Regions from separate parts of the Citrobacter pasteurii genome, predicted to be linked through region 1. Evidence: predicted binding sites of a transcription regulator. Region 1 holds the regulator's gene; each other region holds the start of a gene.
The links. Region 1 encodes PhoB, which activates phosphate uptake and scavenging genes when phosphate is short. Its sites were predicted from a motif close to CTGTCATAAAACTGNCNNAT; they were not measured.

Region 1 (5,827 bases):
TCGCTGTCGCGGAGTTTTTGCCACTGACGTAGCTGGTCGTTAGCGTCAGATTGCTGTGCCAATAGCGCTTTCCATCCCGCCAGTTCGCTGCTCCATAAGCGGAAACGGTCATGTTCGTTCAGCCAGTCGGTTAGCGTCTGCTGTTCGGTGAGCAGAGTCGCCGACTGTATTTGTGCCCGCTGACGGATGCGCCCACGCAGCGCTAAGCTGCTTTGTAAGCGAGCATTTACTTCCTGAATATTCTGTCGTGTTCGGCTGAGCGTGGCGGATTGTTCCTGAATTCGCTCCCAGTACGGACGCAATGCTCTGGCGGGATGTGCCAGGCTGAGTGTCGCCAACTGCGGTTGTGCTTTATCTTGCGCCTCTTGTGCGGTCTGTAATGCTTGCTGGTGGCGGCTTACTTCTGCCTGCAGCTCATTTTGTCGGATGAGCCAATTAAGATGCTGTTGCTGGATTTGCTGACGGGTAAGATGCTGTTTTTCTTCGTCAGTAAGTACCTGCAAACTTTCTGTCAGGGACTGTACCTGCTCTGGTGCTAACAGCGCCACGCCGCTGGCCTGGGCCTGTAGTTTTTCCAGCTCCGTGCGCGCTGCTTTGTGCTTTTCAAACACCATGGCGGAGATTTGGCCGTAAATCTCTGTGCCGGTCAGCTCTTCCAGCAGTTCGGCGCGCTCTTTCGGTTTGGCATTGAGAAATGCGGCAAACTGCCCCTGAGACAGCAGCATCGAGCGGGTAAAACGGCCGTAATCCAGCCCGGTAAGCTCGGCGGTCATTTCCAGCTTGTCTTTAACTTTATCGGCGAGAATTTTGCCATCGGCGCAACGAGCCAGTTCGACACGCGGAACCTGCAGATTGCCCTCAGGCTGATTGCGCGCGCGGTTCTGGCTCCAGAATGCGCGATAGGCTTCGCCTCTGACTTCGAATTCAACTTCGGCCAGACATTCCGCCGTATCGCGGGTCATCAGGTCGTTTTGCGACTGCGATACGGTATTGAGTCGTGGTGTTTCGTGGTACAACGCGAGGCAAATGGCGTCCAGCAGGGTGGTTTTCCCGGCACCGGTTGGACCGGTGATGGCGAACAGCCCGTTGCTGGCAAAAGGCTCTGCCGTGAAATCAACTTTCCATTCCCCTTTCAGGGAGTTGAGGTTTTTCAGGCGCAGACTGAGAATTTTCATGCTTCAGCCTCCCCGGCAAGCGTCTGTACGGTTGCGCTAAACAGCTGATTAAGCCGCTCACGCTGTGGTTCTTCAAGTTCTTCCAGCGCCAGGCGGCGGTCAAAAACCTCCGCCACGCTCAGTTCGCTTAATGTTTCACGACGTTCATTGACCATGATGCGCTCGCGCTGTTCCCGACTGCGGCGCACCAGTAACACCTCTACCGGTAAATCTTCGGTCAAGGCCTGGATTTTACGCTGCATATCATGCAGATAGTCATCGGTGGTAATTTCAATATCCAGCCACACCGGCGGATCTTGCTGTACGTTGCGCCACTGCTCAAGCTGGGCGGTAATGGCGGCGAGATCGCCTTTCAGTACCGCAAGCGGCTGGGTGACCGGTACGGTGAGATTCTCAACGGCGCTCAGCTTACCGTTTTCAAAGCTCACCAGGTGGACGCATTTGCTTTTGCCGCACTCGTCAAAACTAAGCGCAATCGGCGAGCCGCAATAGCGAATATGTTCTGTACCGCCGATGATCTGCGCCCGGTGAATATGTCCCAGCGCAATGTAATCCGCCGGTGGGAAATTTTGTGCCGGAAAAGCATCCAGCGTCCCAATATAAATATCACGTACGGCGTCACTTTTACTGGCGCCGACGGTGGTCAGATGCCCTGTCGCAATAATCGGCAGATTCTGGTCGCCACGCAGCGCGCTGGCGTTCTGATATTGCTGTTGGTAATAGTCGGTGATTGCACCTAATAAATGCTGCTGCTTTTCGTGACCGGTTAGCCCCGCCTGACTGGTAATGATGTCACGTGGACGTAAAAAAGGAACCGGGCAAAGGATCGCGCCCGGCGTGCCGTCGCGTTGAGGTAGCACTTGCGGCGCGTGGCCCGCGCTGGCCACGACCGTGGTGTTGAGAAACGCCAGAATATCGCGGGACTCATTGAGCGTGGCGACGGAGTCGTGGTTGCCTGCCAGCACCACCAGATGACAGCCGGTTTGCTGCAGATTAACGACAAAACGGTTATACAGCTCACGGGCATAGCTTGGCGGTGAGCCGGTATCAAAAATATCGCCTGCCACAATAATGGCATCCACCTGATGGGATTGTGCCGTTTCCAGCAGCCAGTCGAGAAAGGCCTGGTGTTCAGCGGCGCGGCTCTTGCTGTAGAAATTTTGGCCCAGATGCCAGTCAGACGTGTGGAGGATGCGCATAAGAGTTCCATGACAAAAAAACGATGGCGGAGATTATAACCTTGCAAGGGCGGTAATATCTTGTTTCCGGGCTGTCATAATTCGCCTGGCTGCGTTAAACCTGGACTATCTTTTCATAAATCTGTCATAAAAGTGACGCATAATGCCACGGTATTGATGGCAAACGATTTAATTATAAACAGGGCAAATCATGGCGAGACGTATTCTGGTCGTAGAAGATGAAGCTCCAATTCGTGAAATGGTCTGCTTCGTGCTCGAGCAAAACGGTTTTCAACCCGTAGAAGCCGAAGACTATGACAGTGCTGTGAACCAACTTAATGAACCCTGGCCGGATCTCGTCCTGCTTGACTGGATGCTTCCCGGCGGCTCGGGTCTACAGTTTATTAAACACCTCAAGCGGGAAGCGATGACGCGGGATATCCCCGTGATGATGCTGACGGCGAGAGGTGAAGAGGAAGACCGCGTCCGGGGTCTGGAAACCGGTGCGGATGATTATATTACCAAGCCGTTTTCTCCCAAGGAGCTGGTGGCGCGTATTAAAGCGGTTCTGCGTCGTATTTCACCGATGGCGGTGGAAGAGGTTATTGAGATGCAGGGGCTAAGCCTTGATCCGACCTCGCATCGCGTGATGACCGGAGAGGATCCGCTGGATATGGGGCCGACCGAATTCAAACTGTTGCACTTCTTTATGACCCACCCTGAGCGCGTCTACAGCCGTGAACAACTCCTCAATCATGTCTGGGGAACCAATGTCTACGTGGAAGACCGGACAGTGGATGTGCATATTCGCCGGTTGCGTAAAGCGCTGGAGCATAGCGGACACGATCGTATGGTGCAGACGGTACGCGGGACGGGATATCGCTTTTCGACCCGCTTCTGACTGCAAGTAATAAGAGCCTGAGGGATTAGGCTGTAAATGGAGTAAGACGTTTGCTTGAACGATTGTCATGGAAAAGGCTGGTACTGGAGCTGATCCTCTGCTGCATACCGGCTTTTATCCTTAGCGCTTTTTTTGGTTATCTACCCTGGTTTTTACTGGCGTCGGTAACGGGCCTGCTTATCTGGCATTTCTGGAACTTATTGCGTTTGTCCTGGTGGCTGTGGGTCGACAGGAGTATGACGCCTCCACCGGGTCGTGGCAGTTGGGAGCCACTGCTCTACGGCCTGCATCAAATGCAGTTGCGTAACAAAAAGCGCCGTCGCGAATTGGGTAACCTCATTAAACGCTTTCGCAGCGGGGCGGAATCGCTACCCGACGCAGTGGTGCTAACCACCGAAGAAGGCGGTATTTTCTGGTGTAACGGACTGGCACAGCAGGTTTTAGGGTTACGCTGGCCGGATGATAGCGGGCAAAATATTCTTAACTTGTTGCGCTACCCGGAGTTCACACAATATCTGAAAACACGCGACTTTAGTCGGCCAATTAATCTGGTACTCAACACCGGACGGCATCTGGAAATTCGCGTAATGCCCTACACCGATAAGCAACTGCTAATGGTGGCGCGCGACGTTACCCAGATGCACCAACTGGAAGGTTCACGACGTAACTTTTTCGCCAACGCCAGCCATGAGCTACGTACCCCGCTGACGGTGTTGCAGGGCTACCTGGAAATGATGCAGGAACATCCGCTGGAAGGGACGACGCGCGAAAAAGCGCTGCATACCATGCGTGAACAAACGTACCGTATGGAAGGGTTAGTGAAGCAGTTGCTGACACTGTCGAAAATTGAAGCCGCACCGGCGATGATGCTCAATGAAAAGGTGGATGTGCCGATGATGCTGCGCGTGGTCGAGCACGAAGCGCAAACGCTGAGCCAGCACAAACATACGTTTACTTTTGATGTTGATAACAGCCTGAACGTGCGGGGGAACGAGGAGCAGTTGCGTAGCGCTATCTCGAATCTCGTCTATAACGCGGTGAATCATACGCCTGCGGGAACACACATTACCGTACGTTGGCAGCATGTGGCCTCGGGGGCGGAATTTTGTGTGGAAGACAACGGTCCAGGCATTGCCGCCGAGCATATTCCACGCCTGACCGAGCGTTTTTATCGTGTAGATAAAGCACGATCCCGACAAACGGGGGGGAGCGGATTAGGTCTGGCGATTGTGAAGCATGCTCTGCATCATCACGACAGCCGTTTGAATATCGACAGCGAACCAGGCAAAGGGACTCGTTTTAGTTTTGTGCTCGCGGAACGTTTAATTGCCAAAAACAGCGGTTAAAACGTATTCGTAAGCTTATCTTTCCAAAAGCCAGCGTAAGTTGGCTTTTTTTGTTGCAGTCAATAAAGAGTTCCTGAATTTTACGACGTTTGATTGTTTTTTGTTCGCATGATTACCCATGTCTTTTTCCAGGGAATGGTGTTTTGTGCTAGCTCAATTTTTCATATCGCTATATTGTTCTGGTTTTTAGATCCCACCTTGCTTTAAAACGTTATAAGCGTTTAAATTGCGCTCCAGGTGCTGTCATACCGACTGCATTTACGCGGTAAATCGAAAAACTATTCTTCGCCGCGCCAGGCAGGGAGAATTTCCCGCTGGAATTGCTTAAAAATGCCGCTGTATCATCCCGCAGGGAAAGGCAGAAAATTAAACGTTTTCAACACCACATCCACAGGCAGTAAGACTTTATGACCCATCAGTTAAAATCGCGCGATATTATCGCTCTGGGATTTATGACATTTGCACTGTTCGTTGGTGCAGGTAACATTATTTTCCCCCCAATGGTTGGTTTGCAGGCAGGCGAGCACGTCTGGACTGCAGCCTTTGGCTTCCTGATTACCGCCGTGGGCCTGCCGGTACTTACCGTGGTCGCACTGGCGAAAGTGGGCGGCGGCGTGGACAGCCTGAGCACGCCTATCGGTAAAGTTGCCGGTCTGCTGCTGGCTACCGTCTGCTATCTTGCCGTGGGGCCATTATTCGCCACGCCGCGTACCGCGACGGTCTCTTTCGAAGTCGGGATTGCACCGCTGACCGGTGATTCTGCGCTGCCGCTGTTCATCTACAGCGTGGTGTACTTCGCGATTGTGATTCTGGTGTCACTGTATCCCGGCAAACTGCTGGATACCGTGGGCAACTTCCTTGCTCCATTGAAAATTCTGGCGCTGGTTGTGCTTTCCGTGGCGGCGATTGTTTGGCCAGCGGGCCCGATCAGCAATGCAATGGAAGCCTATCAAAATGCGGCATTCTCGAATGGCTTTGTGAACGGCTATCTGACGATGGATACGCTGGGCGCGATGGTATTTGGTATTGTTATTGTTAACGCCGCCCGCTCGCGTGGCGTTACCGAAGCGCGTCTGTTGACCCGTTACACCGTCTGGGCTGGCCTGATGGCGGGCGTGGGGTTAACGCTGCTGTACCTCGCGCTGTTCCGCCTGGGTTCAGACAGTGCGACGCTGGTCGATCAATCTGCTAACGGTGCGGCAATTCTGCATGCGTATGTTCAGCACA
Region 2 (5,827 bases), 400 kb from region 1:
CGCAACATTTGGCTCGTCTGCTGTCAGCCCCTTGTCCGGGGCAGCAGCTCGTGGTGACTGAAGGCGTATTCAGCATGGATGGCGATAGCGCACCGCTGGCGGATATCCATGCCGCAGCGCAACGCCAGGGGGCCTGGTTGCTGGTGGATGATGCGCACGGTATCGGTGTCACTGGTGAAGAAGGTCGCGGATCATGCTGGCACTCGCAGGTCAAACCTGAACTGCTGGTGGTGACATTTGGTAAGGGATTTGGCGTCAGCGGCGCGGCAATCCTGTGTTCAGACAGCGTGGCTGATTATCTGCTGCAATTTGCCCGTCATCTGATTTACAGCACCAGCATGCCGCCTGCTCAGGCGCAGGCATTGCGTGCCGCGCTGGCAGTGATCCGCAGTCGTGAGGGCGATGAACGCCGGGAAAAACTGGCTATGTTAATCCAACGTTTTCGTGCTGGCCTGGATATTGCGGATTTCACGCTGGCAAACTCAGACAGTGCCATCCAGCCATTGATCGTGGGCGATAACCATAAAGCGCTGCAACTGGCGGAGGCTTTACGCGCTCAAGGTTGTTGGGTGACCGCCATCCGGCCTCCTACGGTACCGGTCGGCACAGCCAGATTGCGGCTGACGCTGACGCAGGCGCATGAATGCCAAGATATCGACTGTTTACTGGAGGTGCTGCATGGCGCAGGTTAATAAACAGGCCATTGCTGCCGCATTTGGACGCGCTGCTTCCCGCTATGAGCAACATGCCGGGCTACAGTGTCAAAGCGCCGACGCCTTGCTGGCGCTACTTGGTGAACGGGATTATGCACGGGTACTGGATGCGGGGTGCGGCCCTGGGCGCATGAGTCGCTACTGGCGTGAGCAGGGAAGCGAAGTCAGCGCACTGGATCTTTCTGAACAAATGCTGGCAGAGGCACAGCGGAAAAATGCTGCCCACCACTATCTGCTGGCGGATATTGAAGCCATCCCACAAAACGCCGCCACCTTTGACCTGGCCTGGAGCAATCTGGCGGTTCAGTGGTGCGATAATTTACGCGGGGCGCTAAACGAGCTTTGCCGGGTTGTGCGCCCCGGAGGCACGGTGGCGTTTAGTACGTTGGCACATGGTTCGATGCCTGAATTACGCCGGGCGTGGCAAGCGGTAGATGACCGGGAGCACACCAACCGTTTCTTGCCCGTGGAGCAACTTGAAAAGGCTCTGCATGGCTGGGACGTTGAGTATCAGCTTCATACGGTGACACTGTGGTTTGATGACGCGTTGAGCGCCATGCGCTCGCTCAAAGGGATCGGTGCGACGCATCTCCATGATGGACGCGAACAGCGCGTACTGACCCGTTCACAACTGCAGCAGTTACAGTTAGCCTGGCCCTCTGTGCAGGGAAAATACCCGCTGACGTATCAACTTTTTTTAGGAGTAATTCAACGTGACCAGAACGTATTTTGTCACCGGGACGGACACTGAGGTTGGTAAAACAATTGCCAGCTGTGCGCTCCTGCAGGCAGCGGGGCAATTGGGTTATCGAACGGTCGGCTATAAGCCTGTAGCCTCTGGGAGTGAAATGACGGCAGATGGTCTGCGAAACTCTGACGCCCTTGCCCTGCAGCGCAACAGCGCTGTGGCAGTGAATTATACGGCAATCAATCCCTATACCTTTGCCGAACCCACGTCACCGCATATCATCAGCGCTGATGAAGGGCGACCGATTCTGGCCTCAGTGATGTCTGCTGGTTTACAGGCGCTGCGAATGCAGGCTGACTGGGTGCTGGTGGAGGGCGCTGGCGGTTGGTTTACGCCGCTTTCACCCACGCTGAGTTTTTCTGACTGGGTACAAACAGAACAACTGCCGGTGATTCTGGTGGTTGGCGTCAAGCTTGGCTGCATCAACCATGCCATTCTGACTGCGCAAGCGGTACAACAGGTTGGGTTGACGCTGGCGGGGTGGGTCGCCAATGATGTGGCTCCGCCAGGGAAACGCCATTCTGAATATATGGCAACGCTGAAACGCGCGATTCCGGCCCCGCTGCTGGGGGAGATCCCATGGCTGGAAGACGAGCCAGAACGCGCAACGACAGGGCATTACCTCGACCTTAGCGTTTTGCCTCTGGCGCCATCCAGCCGTTAAGAAACGGGTCGTTGAGCTGCCCCAGTTGTCCCTGGGCCACATTGCGTCCGCGATGTAACAGGCAATAGCAATCAGCGACCCGACGAATAAACGGCAGGCTTTGCTCTGCGAGCATAATGGCGATGCCCAACTCCTGGCTTAGCCTCACAATCAGGTTCCCCAGCTTGTGGATATACGCCTGACCCGTTCCTCGCGTAGGCTCATCGAGGATCAGCAGGCGTGGGCGTGTAACCAGCGCGCTGGCGAGCGCGAGCTGGTGCTGATTATCCTCTGATAAGGCAACCCCTTTGGTCTGACGCAGACTGTATAACTGTGGGAAGAGGCGGTATATATCGCTGCTGTTCATCGTTTCGCTTTCCTCAACCGCCTGGCGCGCAATATGCAGATTTTCCTCGACCGTCAGCTGCGAAAAAATCCGTCTCTGTTGTGAAACGGAGTTAATACCCAGCGCAATGCGATTTGCCGCTGGGATCGGGCTCAGATCGCACGGTGGTGCGCCTGCCTGATGCCAGACCATCGTACCGCTTTCAATAGGCAAATTGCCGATGATGCAATTGGCCAGCGTCGTTTTCCCCATCCCCGGAAGTCCCAGCACACCGGTACACTTGCCGGGCTGCAGGTCGAGATCCACATCCCATAGCGTGTGCTGGTTACCGTAATAGTGATTCACTGCGCGAAGACTCAACATAGATTTTCTCCATCATGAAGTTATCCGCCCGACAGGCCGGGGAGCAGAAGAAAATTGCAAATCTCTTGCCACAAATGGGAAATGCGCGAAAAACAGCGGGATAGCGTGATCCACCGGCAGCGATATCTGGTTTTTAACGATACGGGTTAATTTTGCGCACATTGCCAGTGCCTGGTCGCGTCGGGATGGTGCAGGCAGGTAAATGGTGAAAATGCGAGCAAGATCTCGACCACCTCCAGGGCTTCGTTAGCTGATAAATATAAAAAAATGGCGATAATTTTTTTTTATCCCACTCGAAAAGAGCAAGTCGGTGTTTTTGCCAGGCGGCAGTCAGCACGGGCTGGAGGCAGTTATCCACTATTCCTGTGGATAACCTTGTGTATTAGAGTTAGAAAACACAATGTAAGCGAGAGAAGACGCGGCCTGCGACTAAATTGATGCGAAAGACGGCTCGAGAGAATAGTTATTGAAATACAGAATGTTAGATAAAAGCAATGGCTGTCGCGGAAGTGTCATGCGTTGCCATAAAACTTTCATCTGCCGTCTTGACAAATGTTAAAAAAGTCATTGGTTTGGGGATAACACATTTTTACTGGTGTTTTATCCCGCCAGTGCCAAAATTTTAGCCTGCTCTGACGGGCATTCTGATGGCGTAACAGAAATATTCTGGTGTGTTACTGTTTTTTCATCCAGTATATTTTACTGGCAAAATATACTGCTGCGGGTAAAATTACACACCTGCCCGCCCATTGCTTCAGGTAGCTGCTCATGAGTAAACCGTTCAAACTGAATTCCGCTTTTAAACCCTCTGGCGATCAGCCTGAGGCGATTCGTCGCCTGGAAGAAGGGCTGGAGGATGGTCTGGCGCATCAGACGCTGCTCGGGGTGACGGGGTCGGGGAAGACATTCACTATCGCCAACGTGATTGCGGACTTGCAGCGTCCTACCATGGTGCTGGCTCCCAATAAGACGCTTGCTGCTCAGCTGTACGGTGAGATGAAAGAGTTCTTCCCGGATAACGCAGTGGAATATTTCGTCTCCTACTACGACTATTATCAGCCGGAAGCTTATGTCCCGAGCTCGGATACTTTTATCGAGAAAGATGCGTCGGTAAACGAACACATTGAACAGATGCGCCTGTCGGCGACCAAAGCCCTGCTTGAACGGCGGGATGTGGTGGTGGTGGCCTCGGTTTCCGCGATCTATGGTCTGGGCGATCCGGATCTGTATCTGAAGATGATGTTGCACCTGACGGTGGGGATGATTATCGATCAGCGTGCGATCCTGCGCCGGCTTGCTGAACTGCAATACACGCGTAACGATCAGGCATTCCAGCGCGGGACGTTCCGCGTGCGTGGTGAGGTGATCGATATCTTTCCGGCCGAATCTGACGATATCGCGCTACGCGTCGAGTTGTTTGATGAAGAAGTTGAGCGCTTGTCGCTGTTTGACCCGCTGACCGGGCAGGTTGAATCCGCTATTTCGCGCTTCACCATTTACCCGAAAACCCATTACGTGACGCCGCGCGAACGTATTGTGCAGGCAATGGAAGAAATTAAAGTCGAGCTGGCGGAGCGCCGCAAAATCCTGCTGGCGAACAACAAGCTGGTGGAAGAACAGCGTTTAAGCCAGCGTACGCAGTTCGATCTGGAAATGATGAACGAGCTGGGTTACTGCTCGGGGATTGAAAACTATTCACGCTATCTGTCCGGACGCGGTCCGGGCGAGCCGCCGCCGACGCTGTTTGATTACCTGCCCGCCGATGGCCTGTTGGTGGTGGATGAATCCCACGTTACGATTCCGCAAATTGGTGGGATGTACCGTGGCGACCGGGCACGAAAAGAGACGCTGGTTGAGTATGGATTCCGTCTGCCGTCGGCGCTGGATAACCGTCCGCTGAAGTTTGAAGAGTTTGAGGCGCTGGCACCGCAAACCATTTATGTCTCAGCGACACCGGGCAATTATGAGCTGGAGAAATCCGGTGAGGATGTGGTCGATCAGGTGGTGCGGCCGACCGGGCTGCTGGACCCGGTCATTGAAGTTCGTCCGGTGGCGACACAGGTTGATGACCTGCTGTCTGAGATCCGCACCCGTGCGGCGATTAACGAACGCGTGCTGGTGACGACACTTACCAAACGCATGGCGGAAGACCTCACCGAATACCTTGAAGAGCACGGCGAGCGGGTGCGCTATCTGCACTCCGACATTGATACCGTGGAACGCATGGAAATCATTCGTGATTTGCGCCTGGGCGAGTTTGACGTGCTGGTGGGTATCAACCTGTTGCGAGAAGGCCTGGACATGCCTGAGGTCTCTCTGGTGGCGATTCTGGATGCAGACAAAGAAGGGTTCCTGCGTTCGGAACGATCGCTTATCCAGACCATCGGTCGAGCGGCGCGTAACATCAACGGTAAAGCGATTCTCTACGGCGATAAAATTACCGCCTCAATGGCCAAAGCGATTGGTGAAACCGAACGCCGTCGTGAGAAACAGCAGCTCTACAACGAAGAGCACGGTATTACGCCACAGGGGCTGAACAAGAAAGTCGTTGATATTCTGGCGTTGGGTCAGAATATTGCGAAGACCAAAGCGAAAGGTAAAGGGAAGTCGCGTGCCGGGGCGAAATCCGAGGTTGTTGAGCTGGACATGACGCCGAAAGCGCTGCAGCAGAAGATTCACGAGTTAGAAGGTCAGATGATGCTGCATGCGCAGAACCTTGAGTTCGAAGAGGCCGCGCAGATCCGTGACCAGTTGCATCAGTTGCGCGAGCTGTTTATCGCGGCATCGTAGGTGGGTGCCGGATGCGGGGTAAACCCCTTATCCGGCCTACAAGCGCACCTGTAGGCCTGATAAGCGCAGCGCACCAGGCCGTGTTTGGTGCCGGATGGCGGCGCAGCGCGTTTTTGTAGGCTTGATAAGCGCAGCGCATCAGGCAAATACGTTCAACCTAACGCCTGCACCGCTTTCTCCAGCGCGCTATGCAGCAGTTGACGGTCATGACGGTAGGGAATATC
Region 3 (5,827 bases), 690 kb from region 1:
ATAATCCATCACCGCCAGTACCGCGGAAGCCCGCGCCAGCTGTTCATTGAGCATTTGCTGTAAGTGTGGCTGCCCGGCCTCATTCGGCCCGGGAGTATCCAGCAGCGTCAATTGTCCCGGATAACTTGCCAGCCCGGCCAGATGCACGAACTCAACCTCAATAACCGGAATATGCTCAATTGCAGCATAGGCGGCAAACGGAAACTCCACCTCCAGCGCTTTAGATAAACGCACCAGATCGTTCAGGCTCTTGAGAAAATAGAAAATAGGCTGTGCGCCAAGGTAATACCGTTCAAATGCCACGCCGTTTTCAATATGTTGGAGCAGGGCATTCATATCCTTATCTATTTCCAGCGTCTGAGCCAGACGCTGACGATCGCATCCCCGCACGCGCTGCTGTAATATTTTCATTAAGGCGTCAATTGGCGCGACATGCAAAAAATGCAGCACCGGCTCTTTCTGTCCCGGTGTATGGCGGATAAGGGTTGGTAACGCCGTCATCGGTCGATTACGATTAGGTAAAACCTCAGTTCCGACAATCGCGTTAATCGTTGTCGACTTTCCCGCCTTCATCGTACCGACGATCGCCAGAACCATTTCCAGACGGGTAATCTTTCGCAGTTCATTGTTAAGCGTTGCCTGCTGGACATCCATGCCACGCGCGCTGAAATGCAGGGGCTGAACAACCTGTCCGCTATGCTCTCCTTTTTTCAGCATGACATCATTCGCCGAGGTCATTGGCAATTTCTGCAATTGCCTGAGATGTTCAAGAGAGAGCATCAGTAAGCGTTCAGCTTCCTGACTTAATTCATAAATTGTCTGTGTGTACATGGAAAATCTTTCCTTAACGCAAATAGCATTACTTTTATTTAGCCAAATCGTTTTATTTATAGATCTTCGGCTTTTATAATTACGTGTGGAAATAATTAAAATTAAAACAACCAGCTGATATTATTAAAATAAAATTTATCGTATGACTGCTGGCCTGATGCCTCTCACTTACTATGTTAAGTAAGAAAGATAAACAGAGTAGTTCAGTTTTAAAAAATGCCAGCTTAATTCCCCTACCAAATTTAAGGGGATCGCAAAGTATTCACTCACAATGACTTAGCTAGTCTGTAAGCCATGCTACCTATGAATATCGGGTGTTTCGCCTCACCTTATCTTAAATAACTAAACGTAGCAATTTCCCTTAAAAAATATTCCTTCTGGTTTTCATAGACGTGAAAGCAACCTGACGCTACAACAGATAGTTGGGCATAATTGGCCTGTAGCCCCGACAAAAGCAGGGATTTTATGTATAATTGCGGCCTTTTTCGGCAATCTGCCAATTTTGGGCGCTTTTGCCCCTGCTGACTTTTGAGGAAATCCACATGTCATTACCACACTGCCCACAATGCAACTCCGAATACACTTACGAAGATAACGGCATGTTCATCTGCCCGGAATGCGCTCACGAATGGAACGACGCTGAACCCGCTCAGGACAGCGACGAACTGATCGTTAAAGATGCTAACGGCAACCTGCTCGCCGATGGCGACAGCGTTACCGTAGTAAAAGATCTGAAGGTAAAAGGTAGCTCTTCCATGCTGAAGATCGGAACCAAAGTAAAAAACATTCGTCTGGTTGAAGGCGACCACAACATCGATTGCAAAATTGATGGCTTTGGCCCAATGAAGCTGAAATCTGAGTTTGTGAAAAAGAACTGATTTAACCTGCCTGATGGCGCTGCGCTTATCAGGCCTACACCAGTTCATTTGTCAGGCGGGAAGCCCATACTTCCCGCCTGGTTTATTTTTGCACACGGCATCTACACTTAACTGGTTTCTTTTACCTGAGGTAAAGATCATGCCGTTAAGTCCCTACATCTCCTTTGCAGGCAACTGCGCTGACGCCATCGCCTATTATCAACAGGCGTTAGGTGCCGAACTGCTCTACAAAATCAACTTCGGTGAAATGCCCAAATCGGCGCAGGACAGCGAAGAAGGTTGCCCTTCCGGAATGAAATTCCCCGATACCGCCATCGCCCACGCCAACCTGCGCGTTGCAGGCAGCGACATCATGATGAGTGATAGCGCCCCCGATGGAAATGCCCACTACTCTGGCTTTACGCTGGTGCTCGACACGCAAAACGTCGACGAAGGTAAACGCTGGTTTGATAACCTGGCAGCAAACGGAAAAATCGAAATGGACTGGCAGGAAACCTTCTGGGCCCACGGTTTCGGTAAAGTAAGCGACCAGTATGGCGTGCCGTGGATGATCAACGTCGTCAAACAGCAGCAGCCGCTATCCGAGTAATCCAACGGGAGGCAAGCCCTCCCGTACTGTCATCAAATATCGCTCAACTCTTCATCACTAAGTAACCTTCCTTTAACGAAAACGTCACATTAATCCGCCACGATGGGGCCACTTTTTTAGGGAGGCCGCAGCATGCAAACGGTTATTCGCGTCGAGAAACTCTCCAAATCCTTCAATCAACATCAGGCGCTTAATGCGGTTGATCTGAATATCTGTGCCGGTGAGATGGTGGCTCTGCTTGGGCCGTCCGGCTCCGGCAAATCCACCCTTTTACGTCATTTAAGCGGTTTGATCGTCGGTGATAAATCACCTGGTAGCCATGTCGAACTGCTGGGTCGCACCGTTCAACATGAAGGCCGCCTGGCGCGCGATATCCGCAAAAGCCGCGCCCACACCGGCTACATCTTCCAACAGTTCAATTTGGTGAACCGCCTGACGGTGCTGGAGAACGTCCTGATTGGCGCACTCGGCAGTACGCCGTTCTGGCGTACCTGTTTTAGCTGGTTTACCGCTGAGCAGAAACAGCGTGCATTGCAGGCGTTAACCCGCGTCGGCATGGCGCACTTTGCATACCAACGCGTTTCCACGCTTTCGGGCGGACAACAGCAGCGCGTCGCGATTGCCCGCGCGCTGATGCAGCAGGCCAAAGTAATCCTTGCCGATGAGCCGATTGCTTCGCTGGATCCGGAATCCGCGCGCATCGTGATGGACACCCTGCGCGACATCAACCAGACCGACGGCATCACCGTGGTCGTCACGCTGCATCAGGTGGATTACGCCCTGCGCTACTGCGAACGCATTGTCGCGCTGCGCCAGGGCAACGTCTTCTTTGATGGCAGCAGCCAGCATTTTGACAACGACCGTTTTGACCATCTCTACCGCAGCATGAACCGCGTCGAACAGAACGCGCAGGCTGCCTGACATCCCCACAATGAGGAATGGAAATGAGCTATAAGACCGTTGCCGCGCTGGCTTTTACCAGCATGTTTAGTCTCAGCACACTGCTCACCCCGGCCCATGCCGAAGAGCAAGAAAAAGCGCTGAACTTTGGCATTATTTCGACCGAATCACAGCAAAACCTGAAGCCGCAGTGGGAACCGTTCCTGAAGGACATGGAAAAATCGCTGGGCGTGAAAGTAAACGCCTTCTTCGCCCCGGACTACGCCGGGATCATCCAGGGCATGCGCTTTAACAAAGTCGATATCGCCTGGTACGGCAACCTCTCAGCAATGGAAGCGGTGGATCGCGCCAACGGACAAGTGTTTGCCCAGACCGTGGCCGCCGACGGATCCCCGGGTTACTGGAGCGTGTTGATCGTTAACAAAGACAGTCCGATCAACAACCTGAACGATCTGATCGCCAAACGTAAGGATCTGACCTTCGGCAACGGCGATCCCAACTCCACCTCTGGCTACCTCGTCCCCGGTTACTACGTCTTCGCCAAAAACAACATCTCCGCCAGCGACTTCAAACGCACCGTTAACGCCGGGCACGAAACCAACGCCCTGGCCGTCGCCAACAAACAGGTGGATGTGGCTACCAACAACACCGAAAACCTCGACAAGCTGAAAACCTCCGCACCGGACAAGCTGAAAGAGTTGAAGGTTATCTGGAAGTCACCGCTGATCCCGGGCGATCCGATCGTCTGGCGTAAGAACCTCTCTGAAGCCACCAAGGACAAGGTGTACGACTTCTTCATGAATTACGGCAAAACGCCGGAACAGAAAACCGTACTGGAACGCCTGGGATGGGCGCCGTTCCGTGCCTCCAGCGACTTACAACTGGTGCCGATTCGCCAACTGGCGCTGTTTAAAGAGATGCAGGGCGTGAAGGACAACAAAGGGCTGAACGAGGAAGAGAAAACCAGCAAAACCTCGGCGCTGAAAGCACAGCTCGACGACCTGGACCGTCTGACCGCCGCCCTGGGCGCCATGACCAGCGTCAGCAAAGCGGTGCAATAACCCTGCGCCCGGTGGCGCTTCGCTTACCGGGCCTACGATGTTTTGTAGGTCGGATAAGGCGCCTGCGCCGCCATCCGGCAATAACCGATGCACGGAGCCAAACATGCAAACCATCACCGTTGCCCCTCCCAAGCGTAGCTGGTTCTCACTACTGAGCTGGGCCATTCTTCTCGCCGTGCTGGTGGTCTCGTGGAAAGGCGCCGAAATGGCTCCGCTCACGCTGATCGAGGATTCCGGCAATATGGCGACCTTCGCCGCCGACTTCTTCCCGCCGGATTTCAGCCAGTGGCAGGACTATCTCGGTGAAATGGCCGTCACCCTGCAAATCGCCGTCTGGGGTACCGCCCTCGCCGTGGTGTTGTCGATTCCCTTCGGTCTGATGTGCGCCGATAACCTCGTGCCGTGGTGGATTTACCAGCCGATGCGTCGCCTGATGGATGCCTGTCGCGCCATCAACGAAATGGTCTTCGCCATGCTGTTCGTGGTCGCCGTTGGTTTGGGTCCGTTCGCCGGGGTCATGGCGCTGTTTATCCATACCACCGGGGTGCTCTCCAAGCTGCTTTCCGAAGCGGTAGAAGCCATTGAACCCGGTCCGGTAGAAGGTATTCGCGCCACCGGAGCCAACAAAATTGAAGAGATTCTGTACGGCGTTCTGCCACAGGTCATGCCGCTGCTTATCTCCTACTCGCTGTATCGCTTTGAATCCAACGTTCGTTCCGCCACGGTAGTCGGTATGGTCGGCGCAGGCGGCATTGGCGTGACCTTATGGGAGGCGATTCGCGGCTTTCAGTTCCAGCAAACCTGCGCCCTGATGGTGTTAATCATCGTCACCGTCAGCCTGCTGGATTTCCTTTCCCAGCGTTTGCGTAAGCACTTTATCTGATTAGCGAGGCATTGATTGCTATGCACTTGTCTACACATCCGACCAGTTATCCAACGCGTTATCAGGAAATTGCCGCGAGACTTGAGCAGGAGCTTCGTCAACATTATCGCTGCGGTGACTATCTGCCCGCCGAGCATCAACTGGCCGCGCGTTTTGATGTTAACCGCCACACCCTGCGCCGCGCCATTGACCAACTGGTTGAGCGCGGCTGGGTTCAGCGTCGCCAGGGAGTCGGCGTGCTGGTGCTGATGCGCCCGTTCGATTACCCGCTTAATGCCCAGGCACGCTTTAGTCAGAACCTGCTGGACCAGGGCAGCCACCCCACCAGTGAAAAACTGCTGGCGGTGCTGCGTCCGGCCTCCAGCCACATTGCCGATGCGCTCAGCATTAACGAGGGCGATAACGTGATTCACCTGCGCACCCTGCGCCGGGTAAACGGCATCGCACTGTGTCAGATCGACCACTATTTTTCCGACCTCACGCTGTGGCCGCTGCTGCAGGGCTTTAACAGCGGCTCACTGCACGACTACCTGCGCGAACAATCCGGTCTGACGCTCCTGCGTACGCAGACGCGCATCAGCGCCCGCCGCGCTCAGGCCAAAGAGAGCAAGGTGCTGGAAATCCCCAACATGGCGCCGTTGCTGTGCGTGCGCACTCTGAACCACCGTGAAGGCGAAGAACAGGC

Region 2: uvrB (excinuclease ABC subunit UvrB) is a predicted target of PhoB. The motif match lies at 3,333-3,352, and genes of this name have one in related genera.
Region 3: phnC (phosphonate ABC transporter ATP-binding protein) is a predicted target of PhoB. The motif match lies at 2,369-2,388, and genes of this name have one in related genera.

Annotation. Positions count from the first base shown of each region.
Region 1 covers NZ_CP077262.1:4,078,134-4,083,960, reverse strand. The annotation lists gene sbcC (exonuclease subunit SbcC) at 1-1,175, opposite strand, end outside; gene sbcD (exonuclease subunit SbcD) at 1,172-2,374, opposite strand; gene phoB (phosphate response regulator transcription factor PhoB) at 2,565-3,254, shown strand; gene phoR (phosphate regulon sensor histidine kinase PhoR) at 3,305-4,600, shown strand; gene brnQ (branched-chain amino acid transporter carrier protein BrnQ) at 5,008-5,827, shown strand, end outside.
Region 2 covers NZ_CP077262.1:3,681,792-3,687,618, reverse strand. The annotation lists gene bioF (8-amino-7-oxononanoate synthase) at 1-692, shown strand, start outside; gene bioC (malonyl-ACP O-methyltransferase BioC) at 679-1,464, shown strand; gene bioD (dethiobiotin synthase) at 1,427-2,125, shown strand; gene I6L54_RS17980 (ABC transporter ATP-binding protein) at 2,091-2,813, opposite strand; gene uvrB (excinuclease ABC subunit UvrB) at 3,582-5,603, shown strand; gene yvcK (uridine diphosphate-N-acetylglucosamine-binding protein YvcK) at 5,756-5,827, opposite strand, start outside.
Region 3 covers NZ_CP077262.1:4,768,411-4,774,237, forward strand. The annotation lists gene crfC (clamp-binding protein CrfC) at 1-831, opposite strand, end outside; gene I6L54_RS22985 (zinc ribbon domain-containing protein YjdM) at 1,374-1,709, shown strand; gene yjdN (VOC family metalloprotein YjdN) at 1,849-2,298, shown strand; gene phnC (phosphonate ABC transporter ATP-binding protein) at 2,431-3,219, shown strand; gene phnD (phosphonate ABC transporter substrate-binding protein) at 3,243-4,259, shown strand; gene phnE (phosphonate ABC transporter, permease protein PhnE) at 4,363-5,142, shown strand; gene phnF (phosphonate metabolism transcriptional regulator PhnF) at 5,163-5,827, shown strand, end outside.